One region of the Serratia sp. L9 genome, then DNA from elsewhere that is predicted to be linked to it. Evidence: predicted binding sites of a transcription regulator. Region 1 holds the regulator's gene; each other region holds the start of a gene.
The links. Region 1 encodes CRP, which controls carbon source genes, mostly activating them, when cyclic AMP is high. Its sites were predicted from a motif close to ATGTGANNNNNNTCACAT; they were not measured.
Positions count from the first base shown of each region.

Region 2: a site for CRP is predicted at 2,140-2,157, ahead of srlA (PTS glucitol/sorbitol transporter subunit IIC). Genes of this name have one in related genera too.
Region 3: a site for CRP is predicted at 1,117-1,134, ahead of ACQ86O_RS23220 (CidA/LrgA family protein). Genes of this name have one in related genera too.
Region 4: a site for CRP is predicted at 1,340-1,357, ahead of msrB (peptide-methionine (R)-S-oxide reductase MsrB). Genes of this name have one in related genera too.

Region 1 covers NZ_CP192591.1:1,542,435-1,546,019, reverse strand. Annotated here, with positions in the region: gene ACQ86O_RS07180 (LysR substrate-binding domain-containing protein) at 1-357, shown strand, start outside; gene ACQ86O_RS07175 (OsmC family protein) at 361-768, opposite strand; gene crp (cAMP-activated global transcriptional regulator CRP) at 1,150-1,782, shown strand; gene ACQ86O_RS07165 (YccS/YhfK family putative transporter) at 1,839-3,585, shown strand, end outside.
Region 2 covers NZ_CP192591.1:2,605,254-2,608,838, forward strand. Annotated here, with positions in the region: gene srlD (sorbitol-6-phosphate dehydrogenase) at 1-115, opposite strand, end outside; gene srlB (PTS glucitol/sorbitol transporter subunit IIA) at 126-488, opposite strand; gene srlE (PTS glucitol/sorbitol transporter subunit IIB) at 507-1,487, opposite strand; gene srlA (PTS glucitol/sorbitol transporter subunit IIC) at 1,503-2,051, opposite strand; gene fbaB (class I fructose-bisphosphate aldolase) at 2,306-3,355, opposite strand; gene ACQ86O_RS12350 (GntR family transcriptional regulator) at 3,585-3,585, opposite strand, start outside.
Region 3 covers NZ_CP192591.1:4,889,998-4,893,582, reverse strand. Annotated here, with positions in the region: gene ACQ86O_RS23225 (CidB/LrgB family autolysis modulator) at 1-669, opposite strand, end outside; gene ACQ86O_RS23220 (CidA/LrgA family protein) at 666-1,073, opposite strand; partial or broken gene ACQ86O_RS23215 (MFS transporter) at 1,210-2,399, opposite strand; partial or broken gene metG (methionine--tRNA ligase) at 2,774-3,585, opposite strand, start outside.
Region 4 covers NZ_CP192591.1:3,804,233-3,807,817, reverse strand. Annotated here, with positions in the region: gene ACQ86O_RS18200 (glycoside hydrolase family 18 protein) at 1-423, shown strand, start outside; gene ACQ86O_RS18195 (YeaC family protein) at 466-738, opposite strand; gene msrB (peptide-methionine (R)-S-oxide reductase MsrB) at 803-1,216, opposite strand; gene gapA (glyceraldehyde-3-phosphate dehydrogenase) at 1,564-2,559, shown strand; gene ACQ86O_RS18180 (D-hexose-6-phosphate mutarotase) at 2,640-3,515, shown strand.

The sequences.
Region 1 (3,585 bases):
ACATCGCTTGATGAGCTTTGTGAGGCCAAATGGTTATTACCGGAAACTGATATGGGGTATTACCAGCAACTGCAATCGGTGCTCGGCTCGTTCTATCAGCAATTGATCCACGCGCCTATACGTTCAGACTCGGTGGTATGTGGGTTGAATATGGTTATGCAGACCAACTATCTGACCATCGTGGCACGGGCGATGAGTGCGCCGTTTAATTTGCAGCACCAACTGGTGACGTTACCTATCGACAGCCTGCCGCAGGCACAGTATTGCGTGTTGTATTCGCAGAAATCGCCACTGACCGTAACGGCGCGGCGATTTCTGGATTTATTGCGCCTTCATTGCCAGCGCTACGCCTGGTAAGGCTCAGGCTACTTCGCGGATTTCAAAGCTGTGGGTGATGTTGGCAGCTTTGCCCAGCATCAGCGAAACGGAGCAGTACTTCTCGGCAGAAAGGTCAACCGCGCGCTCTACAATCTTATAGGTCAGCCCTTTGCCGCTAACAATAAAATGCAGGTTGATATGGGTAAACAAACGAGGGGCTTCCTCACGACGCTCAGAGGTCAGCTTCACCTCGCAATCACGAACGTCGTTACGGCCTTTTTGCAAAATAGCCACCACATCGATGGCGCTGCAACCGCCTACGGACATCAACACCATCTCCATTGGGCTGGGTGCTTTATCACCAGCGTTTCCATCCATCAAAATCTGATGGCCAGACGCAGATTCACCCAAGAATGTCAGTCCTTCCACCCACTTAACTCTTGCCTGCATTTTGTACACTCCGGTTAATTTCTCAAAAACAGGGTACGCTTTCGTATAGAAACTGGCAACGGAACCTGACGCTAATCATGCTGAAGCGAGACAACACAAGACACCCGCCTCACTCTGTGCTACAAACAGAGCCGCAACAACTCTTTCCAGGTCACCGATTTCAGGGAAATGTCCAAGGAAAGGCCCCTATATTGGTATGTTAACAGAATGTAGCTTGCAGCACTTCGCGCAAGTTAATATGCTAGAGCACAAGCGTATTTCTATAACACGCCTCAAAACCTGTTGATAGCCACAACTAAAACCCCAGGCTATAAGCACGTTTTACAGGGAACTCTGACCCCTGTGATACAAGGCAGCGATAACAACAGAGGATAACAGCGAATGGTTCTCGGCAAACCGCAAACAGACCCGACTCTTGAATGGTTCCTGTCTCATTGTCATATCCACAAATATCCATCAAAGAGTACGCTGATTCACCAAGGTGAAAAGGCCGAAACGCTTTACTACATCGTGAAAGGCTCCGTTGCGGTGCTGATTAAAGATGAAGAAGGTAAAGAGATGATCCTGTCCTACCTTAACCAGGGGGATTTCATCGGCGAGCTTGGATTATTTGAAGAAGGCCAGGAACGTAGCGCCTGGGTAAGGGCAAAAACGGCCTGTGAAGTGGCTGAAATTTCCTACAAGAAATTCCGCCAGTTGATCCAGGTTAACCCGGATATTCTGATGCGCCTGTCCGCTCAGATGGCAAACCGCCTGCAAATTACCTCAGAGAAAGTGGGTAACCTCGCCTTCCTTGATGTTACCGGCCGCATCGCGCAAACCTTGCTGAACCTGGCAAAACAGCCTGATGCCATGACTCACCCAGATGGCATGCAGATCAAGATCACCCGCCAGGAAATTGGCCAGATCGTCGGTTGTTCACGTGAAACCGTTGGTCGTATTTTGAAGATGCTCGAAGATCAGAATCTGATTTCCGCTCACGGCAAAACCATTGTCGTGTACGGTACACGTTAATCCCTGAAGAAGCGGCGCATCAATGCGCCGTTTTTTTGCCTGCTGAATAGCAAACCATGTGGCGCCGCCTGATTTACCACCCGGAAGTCAACTATGCACTGCGCCAAACGCTGGTGCTGTGTTTACCGGTGGCTTTTGGCCTGCTGATTGGTAACCTGCAATTGGGCATGATGTTCTCGCTGGTTCCCGCCTGCTGTAATATCGCCGGGCTGGATACGCCTCATAAACGCTTTTTCAAACGCCTGATGGTTGGCGGTTCGCTATTCGCCATCAGCAGCATTTTGCTGCAACAGGCTCTGCTTTGGCACCTCCCACTCCCCTTACTGATGCTGGTTATGGCGCTGCTGCTTGGTGTCAGTGGTGAAATTAGCCCACTGCATGCCCGCCTGCTGCCTGCAGCACTGGTTGCCGCCATCTTCTCTCTCAGCATGGCCGGTACCGTCCCGATATGGCATGCCCCCTTGCTGTATGCCGTAGGCACCGCCTGGTACGGGCTGTTTACCTGGTTCTGGTTCAAATTGTGGAAAGAGCAGCCGATGCGCGAATCCCTGAACCAGCTCTATCGGCAGCTAGCCGACTATTTTGAAGCCAAATACTCGCTGCTGACTCAACACACCGATCCAGAAACTGCTCTGCCACCGCTGCTGCAACGCCAGCAGAAAGTGATGGACCTGATTAGCCTGCTGTATCAGCAGCTCAACTTTCTGCCCCATACCAATAATCTGGAGCAAAAACGCCTGCGCCGCACTTTCCAGGTAGCGCTCGATCTGCAGGAGCACATTACCGTCAGCCTGCATCTGCCGGAAGAAGTGCAAAAGCTGGTTGAGCAGAGCCAGGCCGAAGCAATTATCCGCCGTAACGCCCAGGTGATCGCGGCACGCCTGCGCATAGTGGCCGACGATATTCTCTATCATCGGCACTCTGCCCGTTTCAGCATGAAGAACGAGCTGGCCGCGCTGGAGAAAGTGGCCGCTCAGCATGCCGATAATCCGGTTGGTCAGTTCTGTTATTATCACTTCAGCCGCATAGCGCGCCTGCTGCGCACCCAGCACCCGCTGTATCGCCGCAACCTGATGGCCAACCAGACACGCCTGCCGTTCTGGCCTGCGGTAGCCAGCTACCTGTCGTTTAAATCCAACGCCCTGCGTAATGCGGCCCGGCTAGGGGTGATCTTGGCGGTAGGCAGCAGCCTGGGCATGATTTTCAACCTGCCGAAACCCTATTGGATCTTACTGACCATCATGCTGGTCAGCCAGAACGGCTATAACGCCACACGGGTAAGGATCCAGCACCGTGCGCTCGGTACGCTGGCCGGGCTGGTGATTGCCGCCGGGCTGTTACAACTGCAACTGCCAGAGAATGTAACGCTGAGCATCATGCTGGCAATGACTCTGGCGGCCTATCTGATCTTGCGTAAGAACTACGGGTTGGCGGTAATGGGGTTCACCGTTACGGCGGTCTACACGTTGCAAATATTGGCACTCGACGGCAGCCATTTCCTGATCCCCCGGCTGATCGACACCCTTATTGGTTGCGTGCTGGTGTTTGGCGGCACCATCTGGCTATGGCCCCAGTGGCAGAGTGGCCAACTGCGTAAAAACGCCCATCAGGCGCTGGAGCAAGAACAGACGGCATTGCGTTTGCTGCTCAAAGAACAGGAACCGGACGCCACCCAGTTGGCCTATGCGCGTATGCAGGTCAATCAGGCGCACAATGCGCTGTTTACCTCGCTCAATCAGGCGATGCAGGAACCGGGGTTTGAATCGGACTATCTGGCAGATATGCGGCTGTGGATCACGCATA
Region 2 (3,585 bases), 1.1 Mb from region 1:
CGTTGTCGGCATCAAGATCGACCACTGCGACACGATAACCGGCTTGCGCCAGGCCGTGGCACAGGAAAGCTCCTAAAGTTTGGCCACCGCCAATCACTACAGCGACTTCAGACATGTTCTACTCCTTATGCGATAAATTTCAGCGTGCTGCCTAACGGGATATCTGCGGGCGTTACCCCTGCGACGTGTATCGAACCGGGGAACTCGGCCTGCGTATCGCCGTCGAAACGCACGGTGACATGACCCAGTTCGCGCAGGTTCAGGGTGGCAACGTCGCCGACGGCGGTAATGGGGTAGCGGTTTTCACCAAGTTCCATCACGCCGCCTACTTGCAACTCACCGGCGGTATTGCCGTGCTGGTGGATAAAACAAAATTCCTCAATATCTGCGGGTGCCCCTTCACGGAAGGTGATCAGCATATCGTCCAGCAGTGCCTCACGGGCGCAACCGCCGATATGGGTAATGGTGGTCTTGAAAATGGTGTTCATGGTTTCCCCTTGGTCAATTTATTGATAAATAAAAGCAGAGGCTGCCCAGGCGATCAGGACCGTCGGCGCACCGGTGAGAAAACGCCCCACCAACACTGAAGGGACGCCAACCCGCACCGTGTCCTGTTTGGCTTCAGCCAAAGAAAGGCCTACCGGGATAAAGTCACAGGCGGCTTGAGCGTTAATGGCGAACAGGGCAGGCAAGGCCAACTGAGGAGGGATATGGCCCAGGCCAATCTGCACACCGACCAATACGCCAATCACCTGAGCGATAACGGCGCCCGGGCCGAGGAAGGGCGAAAGCAACGGGAAGGAGCAGATCAACGCCAGCGTGACCAAGCCAATCGGGCTGCTGGCCAGTGGTGTCAGACCGTGGGCGATAAAGTCGCCCAAACCGGAAGCCATAATGATGCCGATCAGCGCCGAAACGAAGGCCATAAATGGCAGGATGGTTTTCAGTACGGTGTCGATGGTGTCGCGCCCGGCTTGGAAGAACACTGCCACCACCGAACCCATGCCCATCCCGACCTTGGCCAGCAGACCATCGCTCTGCTCGGTAATTTTCTTGCTGGTGTCGTAATCGCGAACCTTTGGCTGCGCCTGTTGCCCGGCGGCTGGGGGCGGGAGCGGGCCTGCAACCAGGCTGATGTTGTTCTCCCGCACGCCGGAAACGTAAATATCTTCCACAATAAACTGTGCCAGCGGGCCAGACTTGCCGGTGGCGTGGATGTTAATGGTAGGGATGCGGCGTTTTGGGTAAATACCGCAGCGCAGTGTGCCGCCACAGTCGATAACCGCCATACCAATCTCTTCGGCCGGTGGTTCACCTTCTTTAAAACCGTCTACGGCAGGCCAGCCGGTCAGTTCGCTGAGTTTGTCGACGATCGCCGGGCGGGTGCCTGCGGTGATATAGACAATCTTCTTGCCAGGCTCAATGGGTAATTGCAGTGGGCCACCCCAGCCGCTGGCACCTTTCTCAATCCGGATATAAGCACTCATGCTGCACTCCACAAATTAAAGTTGAACCTGGCGATCCAGTTGGATGCCCATCTTGCGTTCGAACACACTGGTCGTGAGATCGGTTATCCAGCCGCGGAAGAAGTTGGTAAACAGCCCCACCAGGAAATAACTCACAGCCAGCGGGGCCAACGGCAGGCCGAGCGTGGTCAGCCCGCTGGCGATGCCAAGGTAGACAAAGAGCTCACCGGGGTTGATATGCGGAAACAGCCCGTTCATGGAATGGCAACTGTAGGAGGCTGCGGCGTAATAACTGGGTTTGTATTTCTCTGGCATAAAGCGCCCGAGGCTTAACGTCATCGGATTACAAAACACAAAGGTGCCGATCAACGGGAGCAGCAGATACCGTGAAACAGGATTACCGGCACAGCGCTGTGCCAAACGTTCGATACGTTCCTGGCCAACAAACTTGATCAACGCGTTCATGATAACTAACAGGCTGATCAACAAAGGTAAAATGCCGGTTACCATGCCAACGAACACCTCACCGCCTTTCTGGAACAGGCCGATAAACCATTCGGCTCCGTGGGTTATTAGCTCAATCATTATTTTCTCCTGTGATGGATGCTATGGCTTGGAGCGAGGACAGCCCTATCGCCATGGGTCTTACAGTAATCACTTTATGGACGTTTTTGTTTTAAATGGATCACATTTTGAAAGTTAAATATTTTATTGTGAAAGATTAAATCGAAAGAAAAACAAGAATTAACACAGGTTTGGCAGAAAAAGAAGGGAGGAGAAAGAAATAAAAAAGGCCCAGCAGTGCTGAGCCTTGGTATTAACTTATTGATAAATGGCGATTAAGCGATAGTGACACTTTTATCGAGATAGGTATCCTGCACGGCATTGATTAGCGCAATACCTTCTTTCATCGATTTCTTGAACGCTTTGCGCCCCAGGATCAGGCCCATACCACCGGCCCGCTTGTTGATCACTGCGGTACGCACCGATTCCTGTAGATCGTTTTCACCGGCGGCACCGCCAGAGTTGATCAAGCCAGCGCGGCCCATATAGCAGTTGGCCAGTTGGTAACGCACCAGATCGATTGGGTGATCGGTGGTCAGTTTGCTGTACACCCGATCGTCGGTATAACCAAATTTAACCGCGCGGTAGCCGCCGTTGTTCTCGGCCATTTTCTGCTTGACGATATCGGCACCGATAGTGGCTGCGATGTGGTTGGCCTGGCCGGTAAGGTCGGCGCTGGAGTGATAATCAACGCCGTCTTTATTGAACGCCGGATTGCGCAGGTAGGCCCAGAGTACCGTTACCATCCCCAATTCATGAGCACGCTCAAAGGCAATGGAGATCTCTTCAATCTGGCGGCGTGACTGCTCGGAACCGAAGTAAATGGTTGCCCCCACCGCCACGGCCCCCAGGTTGAATGCCTGCTCGACGCTGGCATACAGGGTTTGGTCATACTGCGTTGGGTAACTCAGGGTTTCGTTGTGGTTCAGTTTGACCAAGAACGGGATTTTATGCGCGTAGCGGCGAGAGACCGAGGCCAATACGCCATAGGTTGAAGCCACGCAGTTGCAACCGGCCTCAATCGCCAGTTCCACGATATTCTTCGGATCAAAATAGAGCGGGTTGGCAGCAAATGACGCTCCAGCCGAGTGCTCAACGCCCTGATCGACCGGCAGGATCGACAGATAACCCGTACCCGCCAGGCGGCCATGATTGAGCAGGGTTTGCATTGATCGCAGGACGCTGTTTGGGCGGTTGTTATCGATCATAATCCGGTCAACGAAGTCGGCACCGGGCAGATAAAGAGTTTCAGCAGGGATAGTGGTACAGCGATGTTGCAACAGGTCTTCCGCTTCCTTACCTAACAATTGTGCAATATCAGTCATGATTAACTCCCGTTAAAGCTTCTTCCTACGTCGCGATCGGGCTCCGTCGTAGTCAAAAAGCGGTGATTGAAGCTGTTAGAAAGATACTAATGAAATGTTTGTATTGCGAAGAGACAATAGATGCGATTGAGAAGAAATGCCATTTGGAAGGCCAAAAGCGGGAGTGTAATCGCTTTAATACGCTGCAGGGTAACCCCTTTCCTTGCTGGAGAGGGGCCAGGGGAGCGGTT
Region 3 (3,585 bases), 2.4 Mb from region 1:
GAACAGGAACGGCGCAATCAGCGACGTAATGATCCCGCAGATAACCAGAGCCAATGAGCTGAATGCCCCTTCCTGATAGTCCATTTCTGCACTGCGGGCAGTGCCTAATGCGTGTGAGGCTGTGCCCATTGCCAGGCCGCGTGCGGATTTGGTGGTGATCTTCAACAGGCTAAGCAGGCTCTGCCCAAAAACCGCGCCCAAAATACCGACAAAAATCACGCAGACGGCACTGATTGCCGGAATGCCACCGATCGATTCGGCTACCGCCATAGCTATCGGTGTGGTGACCGATTTCGGCATGATCGAGGCGGCGATATCCGGCTTGGCCCCCATCAGCAGAGCAATGACTCCACCGCTGATCATCGCGGTCATGCTGCCGACAAAGCAGATGGCGATGATAGATTTCCAGCGTGCGCGGATCTGGTGAAGCTGTTCATACAACGGAAAGGCCAGGGCGACAACCGCTGGTTGCAACAGGTCATTAAGGATTTTGCTGCCCTGAAAATAGCGCTCGTATGGGATGCCCGTCAGCAATAAAAAGGGAATAATCACCGCCATCGACACCAGTAAGGGGTTCAGCAACGGCATTTTCAGCCATTGCGCCAATTTGCGTGCGGCAAAGAAAACCAGCAGCGTCAGCGGCAGAGACCACCAGATATTGTGGATCATTTCTCTTCCCCGGGGTTGTTGGCTTTGCCGATAATCTGGCGCTCACGGTGGAAGTAGTGTGAAGTATAGCCGACCACGACAAACACCAGCAGCGTACTGAGCAGGCAAGACACCACCAGTGGGGCCAGATCCTCAACAATCTGGTCGTAATACTTCATCACGCCGACACCGATTGGCACAAACAGCAGCACCATATAGCGGATGAGCAGATGGCACCCGGGTTTGACCCATTTGGCAGGCAGGATTTGTGAAGAGAGCAGGGCAAACAGGATCAACATGCCGATGATGCTGCCGGGGATAGTGACCGGCAGCAGCGCTGCAATGGCGTTACCGGCAAACAGACTCAGGTAGATCAGTACTATTGCCCTGAGGTATTTCCAGCTCTGTGTGAATACGTTGCCCATAACCCTTTCCCATTTAATTTGACGCATTCATCATACAATTAAAATGTGAGCTATGCCACAAAACGCATCATGAATATCGTTGCGAGTTTATTGTCTGGCAGCCAACAGCGCGGCAACTCAAGTTAGAAGATAGCGCCTATTCAGCGCTGTTGAACCTGGTAACCGGTTGTTGCTCGGCCAACCGATGGCCGAGGAAGAAAAACAGCAGGCTGAACAGCGCCGCCGCGATCAGTACCAGGAACATTACCGGTGGCGGTGCATAGCTCAGCAGGAAACCACACATAACCGGGTTGATGGCTCCCCCAGATTACTGAGACTTTGTACCCCGTAATAGCTGCCTTTCAGGTGCGGCGGGGCGATAAAGTCGATAAACATATATTCAACCGGAATGACGATGATTTCGCCAAGGGTGAAAATAGCCATCGCCGCCATCCATAATGCGATGGACTGCCCGGCCAGCATAAAGCCAATCAGCCCCAGCACAAAGAACAGGGTGCCCAGCATCAGCCAACGGATCATGTTGTCCTGGCGCATGCCGCGGCTCAACAGATATTGCAGGGCGATAACGATGCTGGCGTTGACGATCATCACCACCCCGATCACTTTGTAAGCGAATTCGGCGTTGGCAACGGTGATCAGGTACTGCGAAAGATAGCCGGTAAACTGGCCAAAAACCACTGCGCCCAGGGTACTGCCAACGGTGAAATAAATCAGCCGCCGATCGCTACGCAAAACGGTGACCGTCTGGCGGAAGTTGAGTACCGCCGCCGTAGTTGCATTGGCTTCAGCTAGCGGTGGCGGCTGTTGACCACGCAGGCGGAAATTGAGGACGATCACCGTCAGTAACGCTAACCCCCGGAGAGGTAAAACGGCAGCAATGGGCTGTAACCCGCCACCATAACCCCCAGCGACGACCCTACCGCCCAGCCGACGTTAACCAGCGTGTAGTTCATCGAGAAGGCTTTAATGCGTTGCGCCACCGGTAGCCAACTGGCAAAACAGGCCTTGATGGCGATGTTGAGCACCGCGTAGGCGGTATGCAGAATGGCCAGCACCACAATAATCCCCGCCGGGCGCGGTATCCACGGGATAACAAAAAGCTTAATGCAAATAGCAGGATAGACAGCAGGATCAGGGGTTTTTATTAAAACGGTCGACCAGATAGCCACCATAAAAGCTGCTGATAATGCCGAGAGTCAGGCTGATACCAAGGATGATCCCCACGCTTTTGGGCAGCAGATGGAAGTGCTCGGTCAGGTAAATGGTGATAAAGGGTAACGTAACGCCGCGGCCGATTGTCAGCACCAACGAACTTGCCAGCAACATATTAATCTGTGGGGGAATCCCTTCATAACCTAACCTGTTTATGCATACAGCTCTCTAGTCAGTATTGATACATTAGCTGAATTCGCTGCGCAGGGAAGGGGTAAAGCAAATTATTTCAATAGTAATAACGATTTGTCTGGATGCGTTGCGCAGGTTTTGCTTGAAGGCAGGATCAAATGGCAGCTTTGGCGCTGGCTTGGGTCAATCAGGAACACAACGCCCCGCTTGCTGGCGTGGCAGGGTTTTTGCCTGATTCGTTTCTGGCACGAAGAGTGTTGCGAAATTGGCCGGTGATTTTATGGCCTTGGCAGAGTTGCACTTTCCCCACACCCTCGGCGAGAGGGTGTGGGGACTTACGCCCGATGAATAAAACCTTACTTAACCTGCATGCCAGGCTGTGCACCGCTGTCTGGGCTCAACAAGAAAATCTCTTTCCCGCCAGGGCCAGCCGCCATCACCATGCCTTCGGAAACGCCAAAGCGCATTTTACGCGGCGCCAGGTTGGCCACCATGATGGTCAAACGCCCTGCCAGCAACGAAGGGTCCGGGTAAGCGGAGCGAATACCAGAGAAAATCTGACGGGATTCACCACCCAGGTCCAATTGCAGCTTCAGCAGCTTGTCGGAACCTTCCACAAACTCGGCGCTTTTGATCAGCGCGATACGCATATCCACTTTGGCGAAATCATCAAAGCTGATGGTGTCCTGGATCGGATCGTCCGCCAGCGGGCCACTCACCACTTTGGTGGCTGCCATGTCTTCTTTCGAGGCATTAACCATTGCATTCACCTTGTCGAGATCGATGCGGTTGAACAGAGCCTTGAAGGTGTTCACCTGGTGGCCCAAGAGCGGTTGCTGAATACCATCCCAGCTCAGTTCACAGTTGAGGAACGCCTCGGCGCGTTCGGTTAATGAAGGCAATACCGGTTTCAGGTAGGTCATCAGCACGCGGAACAGGTTGATCCCCATAGAGCAGATCGCTTGCAGATCGGTATCACGGCCTTCTTCCTTCGCCACAACCCAAGGGGCCTGCTCGTCGACATAACGGTTGGCCAGATCGGCCAGCGCCATGATCTCGCGGATCGCTCGGCTGGTTTCACGGCTGGCGTAAGCTTCTGCAATGCTTGCCGCTGCGTCGACAAAGGTCTGATACAGCGCCGGATCCGCCAGGTTATCGGCCAATGTCC
Region 4 (3,585 bases), 2.3 Mb from region 1:
AAGCGTGCAACCGAGCCAGGCATTGACTGGGATCTGCCCGATGCCGCCAAACACCCTGTCACCCAGCCCTATTTCACCGAACGCGAGAAAAACATCTTCAAATCGCTGGGCGTGGATTTGGATAAAGACAGCTACGTCAAATACAACGATATCGTTAACAATATGCTCAACGACCCACAGCGGCGTTTTAGCGCCCATTGGGATAACGAAGCCAAAGTGCCCTACCTGATGATCGATTCCGGTGAAGGGAAGCCGCTGTTTGCCATTAGCTATGAGAACCCACGCTCGGTGGCGATCAAGGCGGAATATATCAAGAGCAAAGGATTGGGCGGAGCCATGTTCTGGGAGTATGGTGCCGACGATAATAACCGCCTGGCCCATCAGTTGGCCGAAACGCTAGGTATCAACCCACTGAAAAAATAACGCCATCAGGGCGATGCCGGCATCGCCCTGTTATCCTGGGCTTTATTGCGGCTTCAGTTTGACCAGGGGCTCGGCAACAAATTGTTGCTTTAGCTCCTGCTTGCTTTTCATCACGATTTGCCCGTCAGTGCCAATGCTCATATGTTGTGGGTCAACATTGTTCATCGACTGCCAGAGCATCACCGCCTGCAGGCTATGTTCCTTCTGTTCAGGCGTCAGGGCGATGCCGTCCGGCCACTTGCCCAGCTCAACGGCTTGCACCAGCCGCTGATAGATTTCCGGCGTCATGGCCGCAATCAGATCTTTTACTTCCATCAGAGCGTTTCCTCACTCACGGATGAATAATTAGCTGAATCGATTTTGTTGATCTATTTACTACTTAACCTGCCGTTTGCTCACCGCTCTGATCATCAGTGAAACTCAGCGATGCCGAATTGACACAAAAACGTTCTCCGGTGGGTTGCGGGCCATCGGGGAACACATGCCCCAAATGTGCATCACAGTGACCACAACGGATCTCGACACGATGCATATTATGTGAGTTATCATCAAGATAACGGATTGCTTCATCAGAAACCGGTTGATAGAAGCTTGGCCAGCCACAGCCGGAATCATACTTGCTGTCAGAGTAAAACAGCGGTGAATTACAGCATAAGCAATGGTACACACCCTCGCGCTTATTGTGCAGCAATTTACCCGAATAAGGCGCCTCGGTGCCACGTTCCTGTGTCACATAACGTTGGATTTCATTCAGTTCCGTGACCGATGAATTGGAGGTTGTCTCTTTAGCCATTAGTGCGATCCTCGGAATAGGGATAATGTCAACGAAAACAATGAGTAATAATAACAAAAAATTAACAACGCTGCAGGCATTTTTGGCCTAAACTGTACCGCATAAAGGTCACCTCGTGGTTATATGTGATCTTGATCACGTATCTTGCACATACGGACTTTATACTTGGCGGTTTGCCCCCATATCAATCGGAGGCCAAACGTAAATGGAATGTGTAAATAACGTGCAAAACAGGCCCTCTGGTTTGACTTGCCGCAAGAATTGACACGATTCCGCTTGACGCCTGGTAAGGTTTTTGTAATTTTACAACTAACCTTTTATTCACTAACAAATAGCTGGTGGAATATATGACTATCAAAGTAGGTATCAACGGTTTTGGCCGTATCGGTCGCATTGTTTTCCGTGCTGCTCAGGAACGTTCTGACATCGAAATCGTTGCAATCAACGATCTGTTAGACGCTGATTACATGGCTTACATGCTGAAGTACGACTCTACCCATGGCCGTTTCAACGGTACTGTCGAAGTTAAAGACGGCCATCTGGTTGTTAACGGTAAAACCATCCGTTGTACCTCAGAAAGAGATCCGGCTAACCTGAAATGGAACGAAGTCAACGTTGACGTCGTTGCTGAAGCGACTGGCCTGTTCCTGACTGACGAAACTGCACGTAAACACATCGCTGCAGGTGCTAAGAAAGTTGTTCTGACTGGCCCGTCCAAAGATGACACCCCAATGTTCGTTATGGGTGTTAACCATAAGTCGTATGCTGGCCAGGAAATCGTTTCCAACGCTTCTTGTACCACCAACTGCCTGGCACCGCTGGCTAAAGTTATCAACGACAAGTTTGGTATCGTTGAAGCTCTGATGACCACTGTACACGCGACTACCGCAACTCAGAAAACCGTTGATGGCCCGTCTCACAAAGACTGGCGCGGCGGCCGCGGCGCATCCCAGAACATCATCCCTTCTTCTACCGGTGCTGCTAAAGCAGTGGGTAAAGTCATCCCAGAACTGAACGGTAAACTGACCGGCATGGCGTTCCGCGTTCCTACTCCGAACGTGTCTGTAGTTGACCTGACTGCTCGTCTGGCAAAACCAGCGTCTTACAAAGAAATCTGTGCTGCTCTGAAAGCCGCTTCTGAAGGCGAGCTGAAAGGCGTGCTGGGCTACACCGAAGACGAAGTTGTCTCTACCGATTTCAACGGTGAGAAACTGACTTCAGTATTCGATGCTAAAGCCGGTATTGCTCTGAGCGACACTTTTGTGAAACTGGTTTCCTGGTACGACAACGAAACAGGTTACTCAAACAAAGTACTGGACCTGATCGCACACATCTCCAAGTAATGGCATGATGCGTAGTTGATTTAAGAGGGCGACATTCATTGTCGCCCTCTTTGTTTTTGCGGCGAAAAGAAGGCAACAACATGAACGAAAAAATCTTCACCCTACCCGTTACCGAACAAATCACTCCGTTTATCAGCCAGCGTCAACTGGACGAACTGCCTGTTGTGGTGGTATCTCATCCCAAAGTCCGTGCAGCCATTACGTTGCAAGGTGCCCATCTTTTGGCCTGGCAACCGAGCGGCGATAGCCCTGTGATTTGGCTGAGTAATAACACGCCATTCAAAGAAGGTGTGGCGATCCGTGGTGGCGTACCGATTTGTTGGCCTTGGTTTGGCCCGGTTGGTAGCCCATCTCACGGTTTTGCCCGCAATCAATCCTGGCTGCTGACCGCCCACGACGAAGATGAAAACGGCGTGATACTGACCTTTACACTGAAGGATAACGAGCAGACCCGCAAACTGTGGCCACATGCTTTTACCCTGATTGCCCGTTTCAAACTGGGCGAAGAGTGTGAGATTGAACTGGAATCGCACGGTGATTACCAGGCAACAGCCGCCTTGCATACCTACTTCCAGATTGGGGATATCGGCCAAGTTAAAGTCGCCGGTTTGGGTGAGCACTTTATCGATAAAGTCGCAAAAGGCGTGGAGGCGCACCAGGTTGGCGAGCTGGAGTTTACCGGGCAGACCGACCGTGTTTATACCCAAGCGACAGCCTGCAGCCTGATCAAAGACCCAGTACTGCAACGCACCATCGAAGTTAACCACCAGCATATGAGCGACGTGATCGCCTGGAACCCAGGTGTCGAGCTTTCCTGCAGCATGGCGGATATGCCGAACGACGGCTATAAAACCATGGTGTGTGTAGAAACCGGGCGCGTGTCAAAGCCACTGGTTGCCGCAGGGGAGCAGCCTGCCCGCCTGGCGGTCAAAATCCGCAGCATTAAAAGTAACTGATTCAGCAGTGGAGAAGGTGTTCCCTTTCTCACGTCTATCAGCCATGCACCACAGATGTGCAAAAGGGGCG